2 regions of the Vibrio sp. TAP-3B genome follow, and region 2 is predicted to be linked to the other one. Evidence: predicted binding sites of a transcription regulator. Region 2 holds the regulator's gene; the other holds the start of a gene.
What was found. The regulator MetJ, encoded in region 2, represses methionine synthesis genes. The targets are predictions, from matches to a motif close to TTAGACNTNTANANGTCTAA.
Positions count from the first base shown of each region.

Region 1: metK (methionine adenosyltransferase) is a predicted target of MetJ. The motif match lies at 7,724-7,743, and genes of this name have one in related genera.

Region 1 covers NZ_CM173495.1:1,867,746-1,879,456, reverse strand. The annotation lists gene AC3D28_RS08800 (PilT/PilU family type 4a pilus ATPase) at 1-795, shown strand, start outside; gene ruvX (Holliday junction resolvase RuvX) at 909-1,334, opposite strand; gene AC3D28_RS08790 (YqgE/AlgH family protein) at 1,372-1,935, opposite strand; gene gshB (glutathione synthase) at 2,063-3,013, opposite strand; gene rsmE (16S rRNA (uracil(1498)-N(3))-methyltransferase) at 3,027-3,758, opposite strand; gene AC3D28_RS08775 (endonuclease) at 3,874-4,569, opposite strand; gene AC3D28_RS08770 (SprT family zinc-dependent metalloprotease) at 4,699-5,196, opposite strand; gene AC3D28_RS08765 (DUF2189 domain-containing protein) at 5,271-6,068, opposite strand; gene metK (methionine adenosyltransferase) at 6,490-7,644, opposite strand; partial or broken gene tkt (transketolase) at 7,959-9,954, shown strand; gene epd (erythrose-4-phosphate dehydrogenase) at 10,131-11,168, shown strand; gene AC3D28_RS08745 (phosphoglycerate kinase) at 11,319-11,711, shown strand, end outside.
Region 2 covers NZ_CM173495.1:2,099,310-2,111,020, reverse strand. The annotation lists gene AC3D28_RS09945 (helix-turn-helix transcriptional regulator) at 1-676, shown strand, start outside; gene tusD (sulfurtransferase complex subunit TusD) at 673-1,068, shown strand; gene tusC (sulfurtransferase complex subunit TusC) at 1,065-1,421, shown strand; gene tusB (sulfurtransferase complex subunit TusB) at 1,429-1,704, shown strand; gene rpsL (30S ribosomal protein S12) at 1,883-2,257, shown strand; gene rpsG (30S ribosomal protein S7) at 2,358-2,828, shown strand; gene fusA (elongation factor G) at 2,904-5,003, shown strand; gene tuf (elongation factor Tu) at 5,157-6,341, shown strand; gene AC3D28_RS09905 ((2Fe-2S)-binding protein) at 6,673-6,873, shown strand; gene bfr (bacterioferritin) at 6,974-7,450, shown strand; gene AC3D28_RS09895 (malic enzyme-like NAD(P)-binding protein) at 7,644-8,921, shown strand; gene metJ (met regulon transcriptional regulator MetJ) at 9,021-9,341, opposite strand; gene AC3D28_RS09885 (O-succinylhomoserine (thiol)-lyase) at 9,567-10,727, shown strand; gene AC3D28_RS09880 (bifunctional aspartate kinase/homoserine dehydrogenase II) at 10,743-11,711, shown strand, end outside.

The sequences.
Region 1 (11,711 bases), 230 kb from region 2:
GAACAATTAAAGTTACCACTGGTTCTGCAAGATCTCGCAATCGCAAAGCGAGGATTAGTGCTGGTGGTGGGGGCGACTGGTTCTGGTAAATCGACCACGATGGCGGCGATGACGGGTTATCGGAATAGCAACAAGACGGGGCACATTTTGACGGTCGAAGACCCAATCGAATTCGTGCATGAGCATAAGCGCTGTATCGTGACTCAGCGAGAAGTCGGGCTAGATACGCAAAGCTATGAAGTCGCGCTTAAAAACTCGCTGCGTCAGGCACCAGACATGATTTTAATTGGAGAGATCCGCAGTCGTGAGACGATGGAATACGCCATGACGTTTGCCGAAACTGGCCACTTATGTATGGCAACGCTGCACGCGAACAACGCGAACCAAGCGTTAGAGCGTATCCTTCATTTGGTACCGAAAGATCAAAAAGAGCAATTATTGTTTGATCTTTCCATGAACTTAAAAGGTGTGGTTGGCCAACAATTGATCCGAGATAAGAATGGAAAAGGTCGTCATGGAGTCTTTGAGATCCTGTTAAACAGTCCGCGAGTTTCTGATTTGATCCGCCGAGGAGAGTTGCATGAGCTGAAATCAACCATGGTGCGTTCAAACGAATTTGGTATGTTGACGTTTGATCAGTCGCTCTACAAGTTAGTAATGCAAGGTAAGATCAGTGAAGATGATGCGTTGCACAGTGCGGATTCTGCCAATGATCTGCGTTTGATGCTAAAAACCCAGCGCGGTGAGTCGTTTTCAACGGGCAGTCTGGCTAACGTTAAGATTGATATGGAGTAGAGATACTATTTGCCGCTTATAACGGGATTAAAGCGTAGGATTGGTATTTTTGTTGGGTAGTGAAAAGGTTGGTCAATGCCAACCTTTTTTATTTTTATTCGGTTTGGTGTGATTTATTCGCACCAGAGGTTTTCAAACCAACTTTCAAGAATAACGACGGCAGATTGACAGTCAATATTACCTTTGGATAACGCTTTGTACCCACCCATACCAAACAAGTCTGCACGAGCTTCGGTTGTTGATAAACGTTCATCATGAAGTTCTACCGCTAAACCATAGCGGCCTTGTAAGCGCTTCGCGAACTTTCTTGCACGAGGCGTAATCGTTTCAAGATCTTTACCATTCAGATCCGTTGGTAAGCCGACCACCAGTAAGTCGGGCTGCCACTCTTTAATTTGTTTCTCGATGTCGTCCCAGTTAGGAATACCATCGTTGGCCTTAAAGGCTTTCAGTGGAGACGCGGTGCCAGTAATTTCTTGGCCAATTGCGCTGCCAATGCTTTTGGTTCCGAAATCAAAAGCCATAATTGTGCGTGACATAAGGTGTCTCTATTTAAGGTAACTGTACGAATGTTGGTTAAGCGTGCCCAGAATCAGCCGAAAGGTGACTAGAGTCGATCCCCAGCTTTTCGACCGCTTTTTTCCAACGCTCATTGATAGGAGTATCGAAGATAATTTCTGGTGTCGCTTCAATGGTGAGCCAAGAGTTTTCGACTAACTCACTCTCTAATTGACCAGCGCTCCAGCCAGAATAACCAAGCGCGACTAAGTAGTCACTCGGTTCCGCTTCGGTTCCTAAAACCGAGAGAATATCGCGTGAAGTGGTCACCGCGAGCTCATCCGTCATTTGGATACTGGAGTCGTAGTCATCTTTTGGCTTGTGGAGAATGAAGCCGCGGTCTTCCGAGATAGGGCCACCATTATAGACAGGCCTATCAAGGCTTGTTTCAAATAGACGTGGATGAACGAGCTGCATTTCCACCTGCTGGAGCATTTTACCAACCGTGATATCGACGGGCGCATTGATCATCAGTCCCATAGCGCCTTCTTCGTTGTGTTCACAAACGTAGATCACGCTGTTGTGGAAGTACGGATCTTTCATTCCAGGCATGGCAACTAAAAAATGATTTGTGAGGTTCATACTCATACTGCCCCTTAACACTCGTACATGCACTTAAGCAAAAGGGACAATTCACCTTATCGTTTAAATGCATTAGGTTGCTTATCTTTAAGTTCTACGCTCTTTATTAACTGTAATGCAGTTTGAATTATTCGCCTTTCACTCGGCGCTCAATCGCGTCCATGAGCTTCCCGGTGATTGAGATATCAAAGGCCGATTCAATCTCACGAATACAGGTTGGGCTGGTCACGTTGATTTCAGTGAGTTTGTCACCAATGACGTCAAGACCAACAAAGATGAGGCCTTTTTCTTTTAGTATGGGTGCTACGGTTTGGGCAATTTTGATATCAGTTTCGCTCAAAGGTCGAGCTTCACCTGTGCCACCTGCCGCAAGATTACCACGTGTTTCACCTTTCGCAGGAATACGCGCTAAACAGTAAGGCATTGGCTCACCATCGACCACAAGGATACGTTTGTCACCGTTGCTGATGTCCGGTACGAACGTTTGCGCCATGGCGTAGTTTTGGCCGTGGTTTGTTAGTGTCTCGATGATCACCGATACGTTTGGATCGTTCTCTTTAACGCGGAAGATAGAAGCGCCGCCCATACCATCAAGTGGTTTTAGGATCACATCACCGTGCTTTTCACGGAACTCTTTCACCTTTTCCGCTTTACGTGTCACGATCGTCGTTGGCGTAAGCTCAGGGAACCAAGCGGTGAACAGCTTTTCGTTACAGTCACGCAGACTTTGCGGTTTATTGACGATCAACGTGCCTTGCGTTTCTGCACGTTCAAGAATGTACGTTGCGTAGATGTACTCGGTATCGAACGGAGGGTCTTTACGCATGAGAATAGCATCGAGCTCGGACAATTGGATTGTTTGCTCTGACTTGAATTGGTACCAGCCCTGTGGATCTTCTTTTAGTTCAACCACTTTGGTATCCGCTATCGCGACACCTTGATCGAGGTGCAGATCGTTCATTTCCATGTAGTGGATTTCGTAGCCACGTCGTTGCGCTTCAAGCATCATGGCAAAGCTAGAATCTTTCTTGATGTTAATGGACGAGATTGGGTCCATTACAATACCGAGTTTGATCATTATTTTTCTCCGTTTAACCCAGATCGCCGAAACGAACTTGTAAGGCTGTAATTGCTGTCAGAGCCGCGGTTTCGGTACGCAGAACGCGAGGGCCGAGTAGCGTCTCTTCAAATTGGTGTTCGCGAGTCATGTCGATCTCTTCTGACGATAAGCCGCCTTCTGGGCCGATCAACAGGCGCACTTTTTCGACGGGCGTTGGCAAGGTGTTGATCGAGTATTTTGCACGAGGATGCAAATTGAGCTTTAGCCCATCGTGCTCTTCTTGGCACCATTGTTCCAAGTTCATAATAGGACGAATGTCAGGAACGATGTTACGACCACATTGCTCGCAGGCACTGATGGCGATTTTCTGCCATTGGGCCAGTTTCTTTTCAAAACGTTTTTGATCGAGTTTTACACCGCAGCGTTCTGAAATCAGAGGAGTGATGGTATTTACCCCGAGTTCAACCGACTTTTGGATGGTGAATTCCATCTTATCGCCACGCGAAATCACTTGGCCAAGGTGCAGATCCAATGGGGATTCAATACAGTGTTCTATACGTTCAGTCACGTTAACTAACACATTCTTTTTACTGATTTCACTGATCATCGCTGAAAATTCTGCGCCGCTACCGTCAAAGAGTAGAACTTCTTGGCCTTTTTTCATCCGTAAAACGCGGCCGATATGGGATGCTGCGTCTTCGCTTAAAGCCAGTGAGCCAAGTTGGTGAATCGTTTCTGGATGATAAATTCGAGGGATACGCATGGGATTTCCAGCAAGAGAATAAACTTAAATCCTAACATGGATGCTTTCTATCGAAAAAACAAGGGGCAAGAAGTGTTTCAATATCAGTTATTGAAACGCTTCAAGGTAGTAGGGACTACAGTGCGCGACAGGCTTCTTGAACAAATGGGTTGTGATTGCCTTGTACTTTCGCGATGCGCTTATCACGCTCACATTCCCATTTACCGGCAGGGTATGTTTTGTTCCAAGCATTCATTAGCTGAGTTTGTTGTTTAGACAACGTAAAACCGTATTCTTTGCTCATATAAAGATAGGTACGAGCGATCGAGCCACGAGCGCGATCTGGTGGCATTACTTTGCGTTGTTTGAAGTTCACTTGCATCTCACAGCGGCCATAACTCACGCCATTCATCCCATTCCATTGACTGAAGTTGTAGTTTGAGCGGTCACCGTTTACTTCACCAATAGTAGGCGTCAGGTTATGTAGATCTGCCTCCATTAAGCGGAAGGTTTTGTCTTTTTTCTTGCAGTTTCTGCGCCCGCCCTCCTGCCAGCATTGACGCTGGTGGCCGAATTGCCACGCAGGCACCACGTGCTCCCACTCGATTCGCGCTGCGCGTTTTTCTTGTTTACGGACTTGGTAACCGCAAGAGTCGAGGTCAGGGGCACCTTTTCTTCCTTGCCATTGGATGTTGCAACCGCAGTAGAAGCTGGTTGGATGATCTTGATAAATTTTTACCGCCTCACGTTTGGCGGCGTAGAAGGAACTCGGGGGCGCAGCCATGGTCGAGCAAGAAAGCGCAAAGAGTAACAAAGAGAATAGATATTTCATGATTAAAGTCTTTAAAAAGTATGGCTTTATTTATTCTATCACTCAGATACTGGCTTTAATAATGAGTATGTTAACAATACGATGATGCGCCATCAGAAATGGCATCGAGATAGCAGTTTGGAGGGATAGTTACGAGAGTTGTACGCCAGTAAAGTTAAGAGATTGGCGGCATTTTTGGCAGGAGTAGATTGCTTGCTTACGCTGCACTTTGTTGTGGCGGCGAATGGATAATGGGTAAGCCGCGCAGTCGCAGCGGTATTCGAAGGTTTTACCTTGAACCGAGGTAACTTCAAAGCGGTGAGTGGTCTTGGCAGGAACGTTAAATACGGCTTCCATCACACCTTGCCATTCTTTGCCATGTGGTCTAACTCGGCCATAAACCTGATAAGTAATTAGGTGGGCAACTTCATGCGGGATAACTTCATCCAAGAACGCTTGCGTATTTTCTCGAAATAAAACGGGATTGAGGCGAATTTCGTTCCGTTGCAGGTACGCTTTTCCGGCGGCTTTGCCACGAACATTGAATGTGAGTGTTGGAAGCGGAAATGAACGCTGGAAAGCCTGTTCTGCCTTAGCAATGCAGTGTGCCATCACTTGTTTTGCTTTGTAGTTCAGTTCAAAAACCACACGTCCTCCACTTTATCTATAGTGATATAAAAAAGCCCCCGCGAGAGCGAGGGCCGAATCATAGCATCTGTTTTTTAAGGCGTGTGTTTTTTCTTAATGATCGCACGGTAAGCGTGCCAAGTACCGTAGCCTAAAATAGGCATCGTAAACAGCATGCCAATTCCGTACGTGGCAAAGCCGATTAAAATACCGCCACAAATGACCGCCGCCCACACTATCATCGCAGGGATATTGGATTTTACCGCGTTAAAGCTGGTGAATACGGCTGTCATCACATCCACGCGACGTTCCATCATGAGCGGAATCGAAAACGCTGATATGCTGAAAACGACGCAAGCTAATATAAAACCGACCAATGAACCTATGACTAAAAATGGCAGAAACTCAGTGAGTGGCGCGCCTTGAACGGACGGATAAAGCGCATGTAGGAGCGCGGCGATACGCATCCAGAAAATCATACATACTGACAGCAGCACAGCGAATGCCCACTGAGAGGAAGAGTTACGCCCTATGGCTTTCATCGAATGAAACAAGCTGGCTTTATGCCCACGCTCTCTTTCCCAACTGGCATCATATAAACCGAGCGCTAAAAACGGACCAATTAACATGTAGACGATTAAACTCGGCATGACGACAAGGTGGGTGCCTTGCCATTGCACCAGCAAAACAATACCGATAGCGGCGGCCATAAAGCAGATGCCATAAAATGCACTGATGAGAGGCAGTCGGACAAAATCATGTAAACCTAACGCAAGCCAATGGAAGGGTGCGGAAAGGCTAACCGTATTACACGGGATCGTCTTAGCATATTCGTTGTCTGGCACTTCCTTTCGCTTGCTACGGAAGTCAGGTTGATTAGCAGTTCGAGGCATAACTCCTCCTTGATTTATTGCCAAAATGTCGACTTATACCAACTTACAGAGATTACTGTTCAGTCAAATTGGAGTCGGCTTTCCAAGATTACATTTAAGTGTTTCTCTGTTTGGTATTGGCCATAAAGAATGCCTGACTAACACATTGCCTAAGTGTTGTGGTCACATTGAGTGCATCCGTTGTCTCTATTCAAATTGTAATTAACAATGTTTTAACTATTGGTGGAGATAAGGTAATTTACAAATAATTGCTAAAAATTTATTTATCACGCAGGAAGGGAATAGAAGGAGAAAGTGGTATCAAGGTTTTTTAACAAGCGAGGGGTTGAATGGTTATTGGCTGCGGTTGGTATTAAAGATGGTTAACAATAAAAAGCCCCCACTAAAAAGCGAGGGCTTGATTGATTTTAGCTTGGCTCGATTACTTGATACCAGCGAAATCGCGTAGAAGAGCGGCTTTATCGGTTGCTTCCCACGGGAACTCTTCACGGCCGAAGTGACCGTACGCTGCTGTCTTCTTGTAGATTGGCTGCAGAAGGTTAAGCATTTCTTGCAGACCGTATGGACGCAGGTCGAAGAACTGACGAACCGCTTCAATGATGATGTCGTGTGATACTTTCTCAGTACCGAACGTTTCCACCATGATAGAGGTTGGATCAGCAACACCGATGGCGTAAGACAGCTGAATTTCACAACGGTCAGCCATGCCAGCGGCGACGATGTTTTTCGCTACATAACGTGCTGCATATGCAGCAGAGCGGTCAACTTTTGATGGATCTTTACCAGAGAAGGCACCACCACCGTGACGAGCTGCGCCGCCGTAGGTATCTACGATGATCTTACGACCAGTTAGACCACAGTCACCCATTGGGCCACCAATGACGAATCGACCTGTAGGGTTGATAAAGAAGTTAGTTTCTTTATTAATCCATTCTGAAGGTAGCACTGGCTTAATGATCTCTTCCATTACTGCTTCACGCAGGTCTGAAGTTGAGATTGAATCACAGTGTTGAGTCGAAAGAACGACCGCGTCGATACCAACGATATTGCCTTGGTCATATTGGAACGTAACCTGAGATTTTGCATCTGGACGTAGCCAAGGAAGGGTGCCGTTTTTACGAACTTCTGCTTGCTTTTGAACAAGGCGGTGAGAGTAAGTAATTGGCGCTGGCATTAGTACTTCAGTTTCGTTACAAGCGTAACCAAACATAATGCCTTGGTCGCCTGCACCTTGTTCTTTAGGATCTGCTTTATCAACACCTTGGTTGATATCTGGCGACTGTTTACCGATGGTGTTTAATACCGCACAAGAGTTTGCATCAAACCCCATGTCTGAGTGTACGTAGCCAATTTCACTGACCGTTTCACGAGTTAGTTCTTCGATGTCTACCCATGCAGAAGTCGTGATTTCACCGCCCACCATGACCATGCCGGTTTTAACGTAAGTCTCACATGCAACACGAGCTTTCGGGTCTTGCTTTAGAATTGCGTCAAGAACCGCATCAGAAATCTGGTCTGCAATTTTATCTGGATGACCTTCTGATACTGACTCAGAAGTAAACAGGTGCTTAGCCATGTTAGCTCCACTATATCTGGTTTAAAACTGGGGAATGATAAACTCTCCAGCGCAAATTAATACTGTTTTTTGTAGGTGTATCTACATCTAGACGTCTATTCTAAATTTGATTGCTCGAATTACAAGTTCTTTTTTGGTTTTTGTTATAACCAAACGTTTGCGTCATTTATTGATAATTTTAAGAACTTCGATGGGTTTGCAGTGAAAGGTGCAATATTTGTGAGGTTTTAGGGTGGAAAACGTTTGCACACCCTATCTGGCTTTGAGAGAATTATGTCCTATTTTCGTTTCGCTTAATGTACTCAGGAGCAGACATGTCGTCTCGTAAACATCTTGCCAATGCAATTCGTGCTCTAAGCATGGATGGTGTTCAACAAGCTAACTCAGGCCATCCTGGCGCACCAATGGGTATGGCTGATATCGCTGAAGTTCTTTGGCGCTCTCACCTAAACCACAACCCATCAAACCCAGAGTGGGCAGATCGCGACCGTTTCGTACTGTCTAACGGTCATGGCTCAATGCTGATTTATTCTCTACTGCACTTAAGCGGTTACGAGTTGTCTATTGACGATCTGAAAAACTTCCGTCAATTGCACTCTAAAACGCCAGGTCACCCAGAGTACGGCTGACGCACCAGGTATCGAGACAACAACAGGTCCTCTAGGTCAAGGCGTTACAAACGCTGTGGGTATGGCGATTGCTGAAAAAGCGCTTGCAGCACAGTTCAACAAAGAAGGTCACGACATCGTTGACCACTTCACTTACGTGTTCTTGGGTGACGGTTGTCTGATGGAAGGCATCTCGCACGAAGCATGCTCTCTTGCTGGTACACTGGGTCTAGGCAAACTGATTGCGTTCTGGGATGACAACGGCATTTCTATCGACGGTCACGTGGAAGGCTGGTTCTCTGACGATACACCTAAGCGTTTTGAAGCTTACGGTTGGCATGTCATTCCTGCCGTAGATGGTCATGACAGTGAAGCGATCAACGCTGCCATTGAAGCAGCAAAAGCGGACCCACGTCCGACGCTGATCTGTACTAAAACAATTATCGGTTTCGGTTCTCCTAACAAATCTGGTTCACACGACTGTCATGGTGCACCACTAGGTCACGATGAGATCCAAGCGGCTCGCGAATACCTAGGTTGGGAGTACGGTCCATTTGAAATCCCTGCAGATGTTTACGCGGAGTGGGATGCAAAAGAAGCAGGTGCAGCGAAAGAAGCGGCTTGGAATGAAAAGTTCGAAGCATACGCAGCAGCTTACCCTGCAGAAGCAGCAGAGCTTAAACGTCGTCTAAACGGCGAACTTCCAGCGGAATGGGAAGAAAAAGCCAACCAAATCATTGCTGATCTTCAAGCAAACCCAGCGAACATTGCATCACGTAAAGCATCGCAAAATGCACTAGAAGCGTTTGGTCAAATGCTTCCTGAATTCATGGGCGGCTCTGCTGACCTAGCGCCTTCTAACCTGACCATGTGGTCTGGTTCTAAGTCTCTAGAAACGGATGACTTCTCTGGCAACTACATCCACTACGGTGTGCGTGAATTCGGTATGACTGCGGTCATTAATGGTATTGCACTGCACGGTGGTTTCGTTCCTTACGGTGCGACATTCCTAATGTTCATGGAATACGCACGCAATGCTATGCGTATGGCTGCGCTGATGAAGATTCAGAACATCCAAGTGTACACGCACGATTCTATCGGTCTTGGCGAAGATGGCCCAACTCACCAACCCGTTGAGCAAATGGCGTCTCTACGTGTAACGCCAAATATGAGCACATGGCGTCCATGTGACCAAGTTGAATCAGCGGTTGCTTGGAAACTAGCGATTGAACGTAAAGATGCACCAACTGCACTTATCTTCTCTCGTCAAAACTTAGCACAGCAAGAGCGTACAGCTGAACAAGTAGCGAACATCGCGAAAGGTGCTTACATCCTAAAAGATTGCGAAGGCAAGCCAGAGCTTATCCTTATCGCAACAGGCTCTGAAGTTGAACTAGCAGTAGAAGCTGCGACTCAACTAACAGCAGAAGGTAAGAAAGTACGCGTGGTTTCAATGCCATCAACAGACGCATTCGACAAGCAAGATGCCGCTTACCGTGAAGCAGTTCTACCATCAGAGGTAACAGCTCGTATCGCTATCGAAGCGGGCATCGCAGACTTCTGGTACAAGTACGTTGGTTTCGACGGTCGCATCATCGGTATGACGACATTCGGTGAATCTGCACCTGCTGGTCAGCTATTCGAGATGTTTGGCTTCACGACTGAAAACGTAGTGAACACAGCAAAAGAATTGCTAGCGTAACTGCTAGATTGTCTCAACAGTCCGAACGTAAAGGACGACTGTTAGATACTAAAGTTGGAAAGGCCATCATTGCGATGGCCTTTTTTAATCCTGCTTTACTATGATTCAACAGGTGCGTTTTTCAGCCTGATCAGGTAGTATCTGTGACACGAAATTTTTGGTAGGGCGAAGGATAGATGCTAAAGGTTGCGATCAATGGATTTGGGCGTATAGGTCGTAATGTTCTGCGAGCCGTGTATGAAAGTGGAAAGCAACAGCAGATAAAAGTTGTGGCGGTTAACGAGTTAGCGCAACCAGAAGCGATGGCGCACCTACTGCAATATGACACCAGTCATGGTCGCTTTGGCAAGAAAATCTCCCACGACCAAGAACACTTGCATGTTCATCATGACCGCGGCGAATATGACGCCATCCGTATTCTTCATCTTGCCGAGATAGAACTGCTTCCATGGCGCGATTTGGACGTTGATATCGTCTTAGATTGTACAGGTGTATATGGTTCTAAATCAGACGGTTTGGCGCATATCGATGCCGGAGCGAAGAAAGTCCTCTTTTCACACCCTGGAGGCAATGATGTCGATAACACCATCATCTATGGTGTCAATCATGAAACCCTCAAAGATGAGCACCGTATAGTTTCTAATGGCTCTTGTACGACTAACTGTATTGTACCTATCATCAAAGTTCTGGATGACGCTTTCGGCATTGAGTCTGGTACCATTACGACAATCCATTCATCCATGAATGACCAGCAAGTCATTGATGCGTACCACAACGATTTACGTCGAACTCGCGCCGCAAGCCAATCTATTATTCCTGTTGATACTAAGTTGCATAAAGGAATTGAAAGAATATTCCCGAAATTTTCCAACAAATTCGAAGCAATTTCCGTTCGAGTACCGACAGTTAATGTCACTGCAATGGATTTAAGCGTCACAATTAGTACAAATGTGAAAGTTAATGACGTAAATCAAACCATTGTTAATGCATCTCAGTGTACATTACGTAATATAGTTGACTATACTGAATCGCCACTCGTTTCCATTGACTTTAACCACGACCCCCATAGTGCAATTGTGGATGGAACTCAGACTAGAGTGAGTAATGGCCAATTAGTAAAAATGCTGGTTTGGTGCGATAACGAATGGGGCTTTGCTAACCGGATGCTGGATACCGCTTTAGCAATGCAAGCTTCTTCGCAAACGGAATGTTAAGGATGAAGAAGTGATGGGGATTTTTATTTTAAGTCTTGAAATAAATCTGTCGTATCTCCATATCAATAACCAGTTTGAAGAATTAACAGGCTTGGCAGGGTTGCCGAGTTTTCAAAAACTTTAATTATTAAATATTTGAGAGGACACATCATGTCTGTAATCAAGATGACTGACCTGGATCTTGCAGGTAAACGTGTATTTATCCGCGCTGACCTAAACGTGCCAGTAAAAGACGGTAAAGTAACTTCCGATGCACGTATCATCGCATCTCTTCCTACCATTAAGCATTGCCTAGAAGCTGGTGCCAAAGTGATGGTTACCTCTCACCTAGGTCGCCCAACTGAAGGTGAATACGCTGAAGAGTTCTCTCTACAACCAGTGGTTAACTACCTAAATGACGCACTAGATTGTGACGTTAAGCTAGCAAAAGACTACCTAGATGGCCTAGAGCTAAACGCTGGTGAACTTGTTGTTCTAGAAAACGTTCGCTTCAACAAAGGCGAGAAGAAAAACGACGAAGAACTATCTAAGAAATACGCTGCA
Region 2 (11,711 bases):
ATCCGTTAACGTGATGCCGTTTACTGAGCACGACAACATCATTTTAAGATCGTATGAGGCGGTCGTAGATGGTATTGCGAGCCTGATAGGTCCGTTTTGTGAGATCGTTCTCCACTCCCTAGAAGACTTAAACACTTCTGCAATCAAGATAGCTAACGGGGAAAATACCGGTCGTCAGGTTGGTTCTCCAATCACTGATTTAGCGCTCAAAATGCTCAAAGACATAGAAGGCTCTGAGCGTAATTTCTCTCGCTCGTACTTTACACGTGCGAAAGGTGGCGTATTTATGAAATCGATCACCGTTGCTATTCGTAATGGTGAAAACCGAGTGATTGGCTTATTGTGTATCAACGTCAACCTTGATGCATCCTTCTCCCAAGTGCTTCAATCTTTCATGCCGACACAAGAAGCCAAAGAAGCCGCTTCGTCAGTGAACTTTGCAAGTGATGTAGAAGAGCTGGTGGATCAAACCGTTGAGCGCACGATTGAAGAAATCAATGCTGACAAATCTGTGTCGAACAACACGAAGAACCGTCAAATTGTTATGGAACTGTACGATAAAGGTATCTTTGATATTAAAGACGCGATTAACCGTGTTGCCGATCGTCTGAATATCTCTAAGCATACCGTTTACTTATATATCCGTCAGCGAAAAACCGAGGATGACGAAAAGTGAGTGGGCTAACTTACACGTTAGTGGTGAATGGCCCAGTATATGGCAGTCAAGCTGCGCGAAGTGCCTACCAGTTCGCGCAAGCATTGATTGAGCAAGGCCACACACTGGTCAGCGTGTTCTTTTATCAAGACGGTGTGACTAATGGTACCGCTTTGAGTGTGCCAGCTAATGATGAATTTGATCTCAATAAAGCGTGGCAAACACTCGCCAAAGCAAATCAAGTGCGGTTAGAGACTTGCGTGGCGGCCGCGTTGCGTCGTGGCATTGTGAGTGAAGAAGAAGCGAACCAACATGGTTTAGTGCAAAACAACCTTGCTGAAGGTTTTGAACAAGCCGGTTTGGGAAGTTTAGCCGAAGCGATGCTCACCCAAGACAGAGTGGTGCAGTTTTGAGTCAGTTAACTTATTTATTTCGTAGTGCACCTCATGGGCGAACGTCTGGACGCGAAGGTGTCGATGCATTACTTGCTGCGTCAGCGTACAGTGAAGACATCAGTGTTATTTTCTTTGGTGATGGGGTGTACCAACTCTTGTTAGGTCAAGACCCCAGTATGATATTAAGTAAAGATTATGCACCAATGCTAAAGTTATTTGACCTTTATGACATCGAGCAAGTCTTTGTTTGTGCCGACTCGCTTGTCGAACGAGGTTTAGCTCAAGCCGATCTTGTGATTGATGCGCAACCACTTAGCATTCAGCAAATCAAAGAAAAATTACAACAAGCTGGCAAGCTACTGTTATTTTGAGGAAGCCATGTTACACATTATTAAAACCGTTTCAGGCTTAGAAGATGCTATACTGGTATGCAGCGTTCATGACGATATCTTACTGATCGAAGACGCCGTATACGCAGCCAATTCGCAACATCGAGCATTTAGTCAATTGAAAAGTTCGAGTGTATTTGCTTTAGAGAGCGATATACACGCTCGAGGTATGGCCAATCGTATCAGCCCTTCCATCTCAGTAGTGAACTACCTAGGTTTTGTTGAATTGACAGCAAAGCAAGATAAATCCTCAACTTGGGATTGAAAGATAATTCCTGTCGACAAAGCTTTACGGATGAATTGTCCTAATTGAACAAAAAAGATTCGTATATTCCTTGACACACCTCTCACTGCTGCATAGAATTTTGCGTCCCTAACTGCAATGGCAGTTGGGGATAGATTTTTCACAAAGCTTACTTTCAAGTAAATTCAGGAGCTAGTTAATGGCAACTATTAACCAGTTGGTACGTAAGCCTCGTGCAAAGCAAGTTGTTAAAAGCAACGTGCCTGCACTAGAAGCGTGCCCACAAAAACGTGGTGTATGTACTCGTGTTTACACTACTACACCTAAAAAACCTAACTCAGCACTTCGTAAAGTTTGTCGTGTTCGTTTAACAAACGGTTTCGAAGTAACTTCGTACATCGGCGGTGAAGGTCACAACCTTCAAGAGCACTCAGTTGTTCTAATCCGTGGTGGTCGTGTTAAAGACCTTCCAGGTGTGCGTTACCACACTGTTCGCGGTGCACTTGACTGTGCAGGCGTAAATGACCGTAAACAAGGTCGTTCTAAGTACGGTGTGAAGCGTCCTAAGTCTTAATGGATTCCGTTAAGTAAGGCCAAACACTAAATTATTTTTAATTTTTTGAAAAAACTGAAAAGTTTTGGATAAAACCTGAAGAAGACAACGGAGAAAATCCATGCCACGTCGTCGCGTCATTGGTCAGCGTAAGATCCTTCCAGATCCAAAATTCAAATCTGAATTGCTGGCAAAATTCGTTAACATCCTAATGGTTGACGGTAAAAAATCTACTGCAGAGAAAATTGTTTATACTGCGCTAGATACTATGGCTGAAAAGTCTGGTAAAGACCACTTAGCTGTATTTGAAGAAGCTCTTGAAAACGTACGCCCTGCGGTAGAGGTTAAATCTCGCCGTGTTGGTGGTTCGACTTACCAAGTTCCTGTAGAAGTACGTCCGGTTCGCCGTAACGCACTTGCTATGCGTTGGTTGGTTGAAGCTGCGCGCAAGCGTGGTGAAAAATCTATGGCTCAACGCCTAGCTGCTGAAATGCTAGATGCGTCTGAGAATAAAGGTACTGCTGTTAAGAAACGTGAAGACGTTCACCGTATGGCAGATGCGAACAAAGCATTCGCTCATTACCGCTGGTAATACCTTCTGTGCTGCGAGGTTCTCTCGCAGCACTTTTCTATACTCTAAGGTACACCTTAGTAAGAGGATACAATTGTGGCTCGTAAAACTCCTATTGAGCGCTACCGTAACATCGGTATCTGTGCTCACGTAGATGCAGGAAAAACAACCACAACTGAGCGTATTCTGTTCTACACTGGCCTTTCTCACAAAATCGGCGAAGTTCACGATGGTGCAGCAACCATGGACTGGATGGAGCAGGAGCAGGAACGTGGTATTACTATCACATCCGCTGCGACTACTACATTCTGGCGTGGTATGGAAGCACAGTTCCCTGAGCATCGAGTAAACATCATTGATACCCCTGGACACGTTGACTTTACTATCGAAGTAGAGCGTTCTCTTCGTGTACTTGACGGTGCTGTGGTTGTGTTCTGTGGCTCATCTGGTGTTGAACCTCAGTCTGAAACTGTATGGCGTCAAGCAGACAAATACCACGTTCCACGTTTGGTATTTGTAAACAAGATGGACCGTGCGGGGGCAGACTTCCTACGCGTTGTGGACCAAATTAAAAATCGTCTTGGTGCGAACCCTGTTCCAATCCAACTGAACGTTGGTGCAGAAGATGAGTTCAGAGGTGTCATCGACCTTATCAAGATGAAAATGCTCAACTGGAATGAAGCCGATCAAGGCACTTCGTTTACTTACGAAGACATCCCAGCTGACATGATCGAGCTTGCTGAAGAGTGGCGCAGCCATATGGTTGAATCCGCTGCTGAAGCTAGCGAAGAGCTGATGGACAAGTACCTTGAAGAAGGTGAGCTAACTGAAGCTGAGATCAAGCAAGCTCTACGTACTCGTACACTAAACAACGAAATCGTACTGGCTACTTGTGGTAGTGCGTTTAAGAATAAAGGTGTTCAAGCGGTACTAGACGCTGTGATTGAATTCTTGCCATCGCCAATCGAAGTGCCTGCCATTAAAGGTGTCGATGATAGAGAGAATGAAGTTGAACGTCATGCGGACGACAATGAACCTTTCTCTGCGCTAGCGTTTAAGATCGCGACAGACCCATTTGTGGGGACGCTGACTTTCATGCGTGTTTACTCAGGTGTTGTAAACTCAGGTGATGCTGTCTACAACTCGGTAAAAGGCAAGAAAGAGCGTTTTGGTCGTATCGTTCAGATGCATGCGAATAAGCGTGAAGAAGTAAAAGAAGTTTGCGCTGGTGATATCGCTGCTGCTATCGGTCTGAAAGACGTGACAACAGGCGACACACTGTGCGATCAGAACCACAAAGTGATTCTAGAGCGCATGGAGTTTCCTGAGCCGGTTATTCAGATCGCTGTAGAGCCTCGTTCTAAGGCTGACCAAGAAAAAATGGCTATCGCGCTAGGTAAGCTGGCTGCGGAAGATCCATCATTTCGCGTGGAAACGGACGACGAATCAGGTCAAACTCTGATCTCTGGTATGGGTGAACTTCACCTAGACATTATCGTTGATCGTATGAAGCGTGAATTCAGCGTTGATTGTAACGTTGGTAAACCTCAGGTGGCTTACCGTGAAACCATTCGTGGTAAAGCGGAAGTGGAAGGTAAATTTGTTCGTCAATCAGGTGGTCGTGGTCAATACGGTCATGTGTGGATCAAACTTGAGCCTTCAGAACCTGGCGAAGGTTTCGTATTCGTAGACGAAATCGTGGGTGGTGCTGTTCCTAAGGAATTCATCAGTTCGGTAGCGAAAGGTATCGAAGAGCAAATGAATAGTGGTGTGCTAGCGGGTTATCCTGTGCTAGATATTAAAGCTACACTATTTGATGGTTCTTACCACGATGTAGACTCAAGCGAGATAGCGTTTAAGATCGCTGGCTCGATGGCATTTAAGAAAGGTGCGCTAGAAGCACAACCTGTGATTCTAGAGCCGATGATGAATGTCGAAGTAACCACTCCGGAAGATTGGATGGGTGATGTTGTTGGTGACCTAAACCGTCGTCGTGGTATCATCGAAGGAATGGACGAAGGTGTGGCTGGTCTTAAGATCATCCGTGCTCAAGTACCGCTATCTCAGATGTTTGGTTACGCAACTGACCTACGTTCTGCAACTCAAGGGCGAGCGTCGTACTCAATGGAATTCCATGAGTACGCTGAAGTGCCTAAGAACTTTGCGGAAGCACTCATTGCTGAGCGTGGTTACTAATTGACGATTGAACTACAAAAAGTTTACGACTTTTTGTGAGATCAGGCAGTCCAAATATTGCGCTAACCGACGTTGGCGCATAAAATAACAATTTCTGGCGCGTCGTCGATCAATAATGATCACGGCGAATCATAACTAGGAAGGAACACGATCGTGTCTAAAGAAAAATTTGAACGTACGAAACCGCACGTTAACGTTGGTACTATCGGCCACGTTGACCACGGTAAAACAACTCTAACTGCTGCAATCTGTACTACTCTAGCTAAAGTGTACGGCGGTGTTGCAAAAGACTTTGCTTCTATCGATAACGCTCCAGAAGAGCGTGAGCGCGGTATCACTATCGCAACGTCTCACGTTGAGTACGACACTCCAACTCGTCACTACGCACACGTTGACTGTCCAGGACACGCTGACTACGTTAAAAACATGATCACCGGTGCTGCACAGATGGACGGTGGTATCCTAGTTGTTGCTGCGACAGATGGCCCAATGCCACAAACTCGTGAGCACATCCTACTAGGCCGTCAGGTTGGTATCCCATACATCATCGTATTCATGAACAAATGTGACATGGTTGATGATGAAGAGCTACTAGAGCTAGTAGAAATGGAAGTTCGTGAACTTCTATCTGAGTACGATTTCCCAGGTGATGACTTACCAGTTATCCAAGGTTCTGCACTAGGCGCACTAAACGGCGAAGAGCAGTGGGAAGCGAAAATCGTTGAACTAGCTGAAGCACTAGACTCTTACATCCCAGAGCCAGAGCGTGCAGTAGATCAGCCATTCCTAATGCCTATCGAAGACGTATTCTCAATTCAAGGTCGTGGTACAGTAGTAACAGGTCGTATTGAGCGTGGTATCCTAAGAGTTGGTGACGAAGTTGCTATCGTAGGTATCAAGGAAACAACGACTACAACATGTACTGGTGTAGAGATGTTCCGTAAGCTTCTAGACGAAGGCCGTGCTGGTGAAAACGTTGGTGCACTTCTACGTGGTACTAAGCGTGACGACGTAGAGCGTGGTCAAGTACTGGCTAAGCCTGGTTCAATCACCCCACACACTAAGTTCGAATCAGAAGTATACGTACTGTCTAAAGATGAAGGTGGTCGTCACACTCCATTCTTCAAAGGCTACCGTCCACAGTTCTACTTCCGTACAACTGACGTAACTGGTGACATCCAGCTACCAGAAGGCGTAGAAATGGTAATGCCTGGTGACAACGTACAAATGACTGTTGAGCTAATCGCACCAATCGCAATGGACGAAGGTCTACGTTTCGCGATCCGTGAAGGTGGCCGTACAGTAGGTGCTGGTGTTGTTGCTAAGATCTTTGACTAATTCTTAACGAATTAAACAAAATCTTGCACTATTCTTCTTTTTTGAAGAAAGCGCATCAGAGAAGGGAAGCTTAGGCTTCCCTTTTTAATATCTAAAATTTCATTCAGTTATAAGAATTATTACAAAAATTTTTATATTTATTGTAAATAAAACAAAATCTTAATTTCTATTCCATATCTATTTTCCTGTCTCTATTTCTAACGGTTTGATCTTTTACCGTTATTTGCAAATCAATATAACGAACTGTTCTTAAAATTAACAAAATGCGACTGGTAATAATAATTATTCTTGTTTATATTGACTGTCATCAGTTCATTTTACAGGTTTAATTATGTACGTTTGTCTTTGCCATGGGGTCTCTGACAAGAAAATCAAGAAGTTGGCGATAGATGAGGGCGTAACGGATATTCGAGGAATTAAGCAGTGTACGGCACTGGGTAGCCAGTGTGGTAAATGCATCAGACAAGCTAAAGACATTTTAGCGGAAACTGAAACTCGTTATACGGGACTTAAATTACAGCAAGCAAGCTAATGATAATGACTGTGGCTATACAACAGTGATAATTCGCTGAGCCTTTTGACACCTTCTCATTTACTTCTACATTTAAATGAAGCCAAAAGGAGGTTTTGTCATGAAAGGCGATCCAATCATCATTCAGCATCTCAACAAAGTGCTCGGGAACGAGCTAGTCGCTATCAATCAGTACTTTCTTCATGCTCGTATGTATAAAGACTGGGGGTTGAAACACTTAGCCGATAAGGAATATCACGAATCGATAGATGAAATGAAGCACGCAGATCATCTGATTGAACGGATTTTGTTTCTAGAAGGCTTACCAAATTTGCAAGATCTCGGTAAGTTAATGGTCGGTGAAGACGCCAAAGAAATGATTGAGTGTGACCTGAAGCTTGAGATGGCCGCGATCCCAGATTTGAAAGATGCGATTGCCTATGCTGAAGACATTCGAGACTATGTCTCTCGTGATCTATTCCAAGATATTCTCGAAGACGAAGAAGAACATGTGGATTGGTTAGAGACTCAACTTGGCTTGATTGAAATGTCAGGCATTGAAAATTACTTACAAGCCCAGTACGTAGATGAAGAGTAATCTGTGTTGTACAACTTTCTAGTGTGAGAAAGAGCGCCTGACTAGAAAATCAGGTGCTTAATGTAATTACTTGGTCTAATCTCTTTTATTATCGGATCTTTAAGGATATTCCCCGTGATCTTGCCTATGAAGATTAAGCTCTATTCGATAGAATTTATGCCCCCTTACCTAAAAATAACAAAGAGAAACGTCCATGTCTGAAGACAATCGCCAAGCAGTCACTCCAGAAGAAGAACACCGCCAAAAAGCCCTTGATTACCATGCTTATCCAATCCCAGGAAAAATTGCTGTCGAACTGACAAAACCGGCTGAAACAGCAGGCGATCTTGCGCTTGCTTACAGTCCTGGTGTTGCTGAACCAGTGCGTGAAATTGCGCAAAATCCTGACAATGCGTACAAATACACTGGCAAAGGCAATATGGTTGCAGTGATTTCTAACGGCACCGCTATCCTTGGTTTAGGTAACCTTGGCCCACTGGCATCTAAGCCTGTGATGGAAGGTAAGGCGCTATTATTTAAGCGATTTGCTGGCCTTGATTCGATTGATATTGAAGTGAAGCACCGTACCATTGACGAATTCGTGGATACCGTTGCAAACATTGCAGACACATTTGGTGGTATCAATCTTGAGGACATTAAGGCTCCAGACTGTTTTGAAATTGAAAAGCGCCTGATTGAGCGTTGTGATGTGCCAGTATTCCATGATGACCAACACGGTACTGCAATTGTAACCGCGGCAGGTATGCTGAATGCTATTGAGCTTCAAGGCAAAAAGCTAGAAGACGCTACGATCGTTTGTCTTGGCGCTGGGGCTGCGGCCGTTGCATGTATGGAACTGCTGATCAAATGTGGTGCAATGCGTGAAAAGATTTATATGCTAGATCGTAAAGGCGTGATTCATACTCGTCGTGATGACATAAACGAATACAAGCAGTTGTTCGCGAATAACACTGATAAGCGTACGTTGGAAGATGTCATAGAAGGGGCTGATCTTTTCCTTGGGGTATCCGGTCCGAACCTACTTTCACCTGAAGCATTGAAATTAATGGCTGACAAGCCGATTGTATTTGCATGTTCTAACCCTGAGCCTGAAATTAAGCCTGAGCTTGCGCATGAGGTTCGTGATGATTTAATTATGGGAACTGGACGTAGTGATTATCCGAACCAAGTAAATAACGTGCTGTGTTTCCCATTCATATTCCGTGGTGCTCTTGATATTCGAGCAAGCGAAATTAATGATGAAATGAAACTTGCCGCTGTTGAAGCGATTCGTCATCTGGCGAAAGAACCGGTACCAGAAGCAGTACTTAAAGCGGCAGGGGTTGAAAAGCTTGAGTTTGGCTCAGACTACATCATTCCTAAGCCTATGGACTCTCGCTTGCTCCCACGAGTAGCAAAAGCGGTAGCTCAAGCAGCGGTAGAATCTGGCGTTGCTCGTATTGATATGCCAGAAAATTACATGGCGGAATAATCTTCGCGGGTTAATACATAAAAAATGGGACGCGTAGCGTCCCATTTTTCTATACTCAGAGAAAGAGTTCTCTTAAAGACAACATCAATCCACTTACGATTACTCTTCGGTAAACGACTCAAACTCGATACCCATCTCCGTCATCAGCGCTTTTACTTCAGCCGGAATATCATCAGGGCGATCTTTACGAAGATCCTCATCTGTTGGAAGTGGCTGGCCAGTGTACGCGTGTAAAAATGCTTCGCATAGTAATTCGCTATTGGTTGCATGGCGTAAGTTATTGATTTGACGGCGAGTACGCTCATCAGTTAGTACTTTTAAAACTTTTAGCGGGATAGAGACGGTAATTTTTTTTACTTGTTCACTTTTTTTACCGTGCTCGGCATATGGGCTAATGTATTCGCCATTCCAGTCAGCCATTGCGCACCTTCATCTATGTAATCGGTTAAAATAATCTAGGTGCTGATTTTAGCTGCATTTACCGCCATAAGCAAAGACATATGGACGTCTAGAAGTGTTGACGTCTTATTTTTTGACGAGTAAAGTGAATAGAACAGTAGAGGAAGCGTGTGAATCATTTGGAATCCACGAGTCAGATATAGCGCATTCCTGTTTAGAAGTCATCACCCGTGAAAGGATACACCCATGAGCACTCGCAAACCTGCGACCATTGCAGTCCGCACTGGTATTGAATCAGACAGCCAATATCACGCTGTCGTTCCACCTATTTATCTTTCCACTAATTACGGTTTTCCCGCTTTTGGTGAGGTCCCTAAATATGATTACACCCGATCTGGTAACCCTAATCGTGGGTTATTAGAAAGTGCGCTATCTGAATTAGAGTCTGGCCAAGGTGCGGTCGTGACGAACTGTGGTACCTCTGCGTTAAATTTATGGGTTTCTGCCTTTCTTGGGCCCGATGATCTGCTCATTGCTCCGCATGATTGCTACGGTGGGTCTTATCGTCTATTCAATACCCGAGCAAAAAAAGGTGATTTTAAAGTGCAGTTTATTGACCAATCCGATAAACAGGCACTGGATGCCGCGTTGCAGCTCAAACCAAAGCTGATCCTATTAGAAACGCCATCAAATCCGCTTGTTCGCGTGGTCGATATTGCTGAAGTATGTGAAAAAGCCAAGCAAGTTGGCGCACTTGTCGCTGTCGACAACACTTTCTTGACTCCGATATATCAAAAACCGTTGGAGCTGGGGGCAGACTTCGTGATTCACTCAACCACAAAATACATCAATGGTCATTCGGATGTGATTGGTGGCGTGATCATTACCAAAACAGAAGCACATGCGGAAGAGCTTGCATGGTGGGGCAATTGCATTGGTGCAACGGGAACGCCTTTTGATAGTTATATGACGCTGCGAGGCATTCGTACGCTTGGTGCTCGTATGCGAGTGCATGAAGAGAGCTCACAACAGGTACTTGCTTATCTGCAGTCGCAGAGATTGGTCAAAGCCATTTATCACCCAAGTCTCCCAGATCACGCGGGTCATGCTATCGCTAAAAAGCAGCAGTCTGGTTTTGGCTCTATGCTGAGCTTTGAATTTTCAGGATCGTTTCAACAATTGAAAGTCTTTGTGAAAGAGCTGCAATTATTTTCACTTGCAGAATCATTAGGTGGAGTGGAAAGTTTGATTTGCCATCCTGCCTCGATGACCCATCGGGCCATGGGAGAGAAAGCTCTGGCCGAAGCGGGGATTTCACACCAGTTGTTGCGCCTATCTGTTGGCTTAGAAGATGTGCAAGATTTGATCGACGATTTAGAACAGGCCTTCACTAAAGCTGCCCAGTAATAGGAGACGATAATCATGACTGTACAGCGTCAGCTGCATAAATTTGGTGGCAGCAGCTTAGCCAACCCTCAATGTTACTTACGTGTCGTGGATATTCTTAAAGAGCATTCGATAGAAAATGATCTCGTGGTGGTGTCTGCTGCTGGGCAAACCACCAATCGGCTGATTGAGTTTCTCGAAGGCTTGGACAGAGATGGTCGACTTGCTCATGAGGCACTTCAAAGTTTAAGGGAATTCCAAACAGGACTGATAGCCGCCTTGTTAGAAGGTGAAGCAAAAGAGCAGTTACTGGCTTCTTTACAAGATGAATTCAGTACTTTGTCTGAGTTAGTCGCGCCTTTGACTGAAGCACAAAAAGCAGCGGTATTAGGACATGGAGAGGTATGGTCCGCACGTCTTTTAGCCGTACTATTGTCGCAGCATTCGTTGCCAGCCGTTGTGCAAGACGCGAGAACGTTTTTGCGTGCCGAAGCGGCGACTCAGCCAGAAGTCGATCGTGTTCGTTCATCCCCCTTGATCAAGCAAGCGTTAGCACAACACAATCATAAACGCGTCGTGATCACGGGTTTTATGGCGCAGAATGACGCTGGAGAAACCGTTCTGCTGGGTCGTAATGGATCAGACTATTCTGCGACGGTTATTGGTGCGCTTGCTGATGTCAGCACTGTGACTATTTGGAGTGACGTTGCTGGCGTGTACAGCGCAGACCCTCGACTGGTTGCTGATGCTTGCTTATTGCCTTTGCTAAGATTGGATGAGGCCAGCGAGCTTGCTCGTCTAGCCGCCCCTGTATTACACAGCCGTACGCTTCAACCTGTAGCGCAAAGCACGATGGATCTTAATCTAAAATGTAGTTATCAATCAGAGGCTGGCTCCACGCGTATTGAGCGCGTATTAGCCTCTGGGCGTGGTGCCAAAATCATTACGTCGCTTGATGACGTTTTATTGATACAGCTGTCTTTCTTTCATGGTCACGATTTTGAA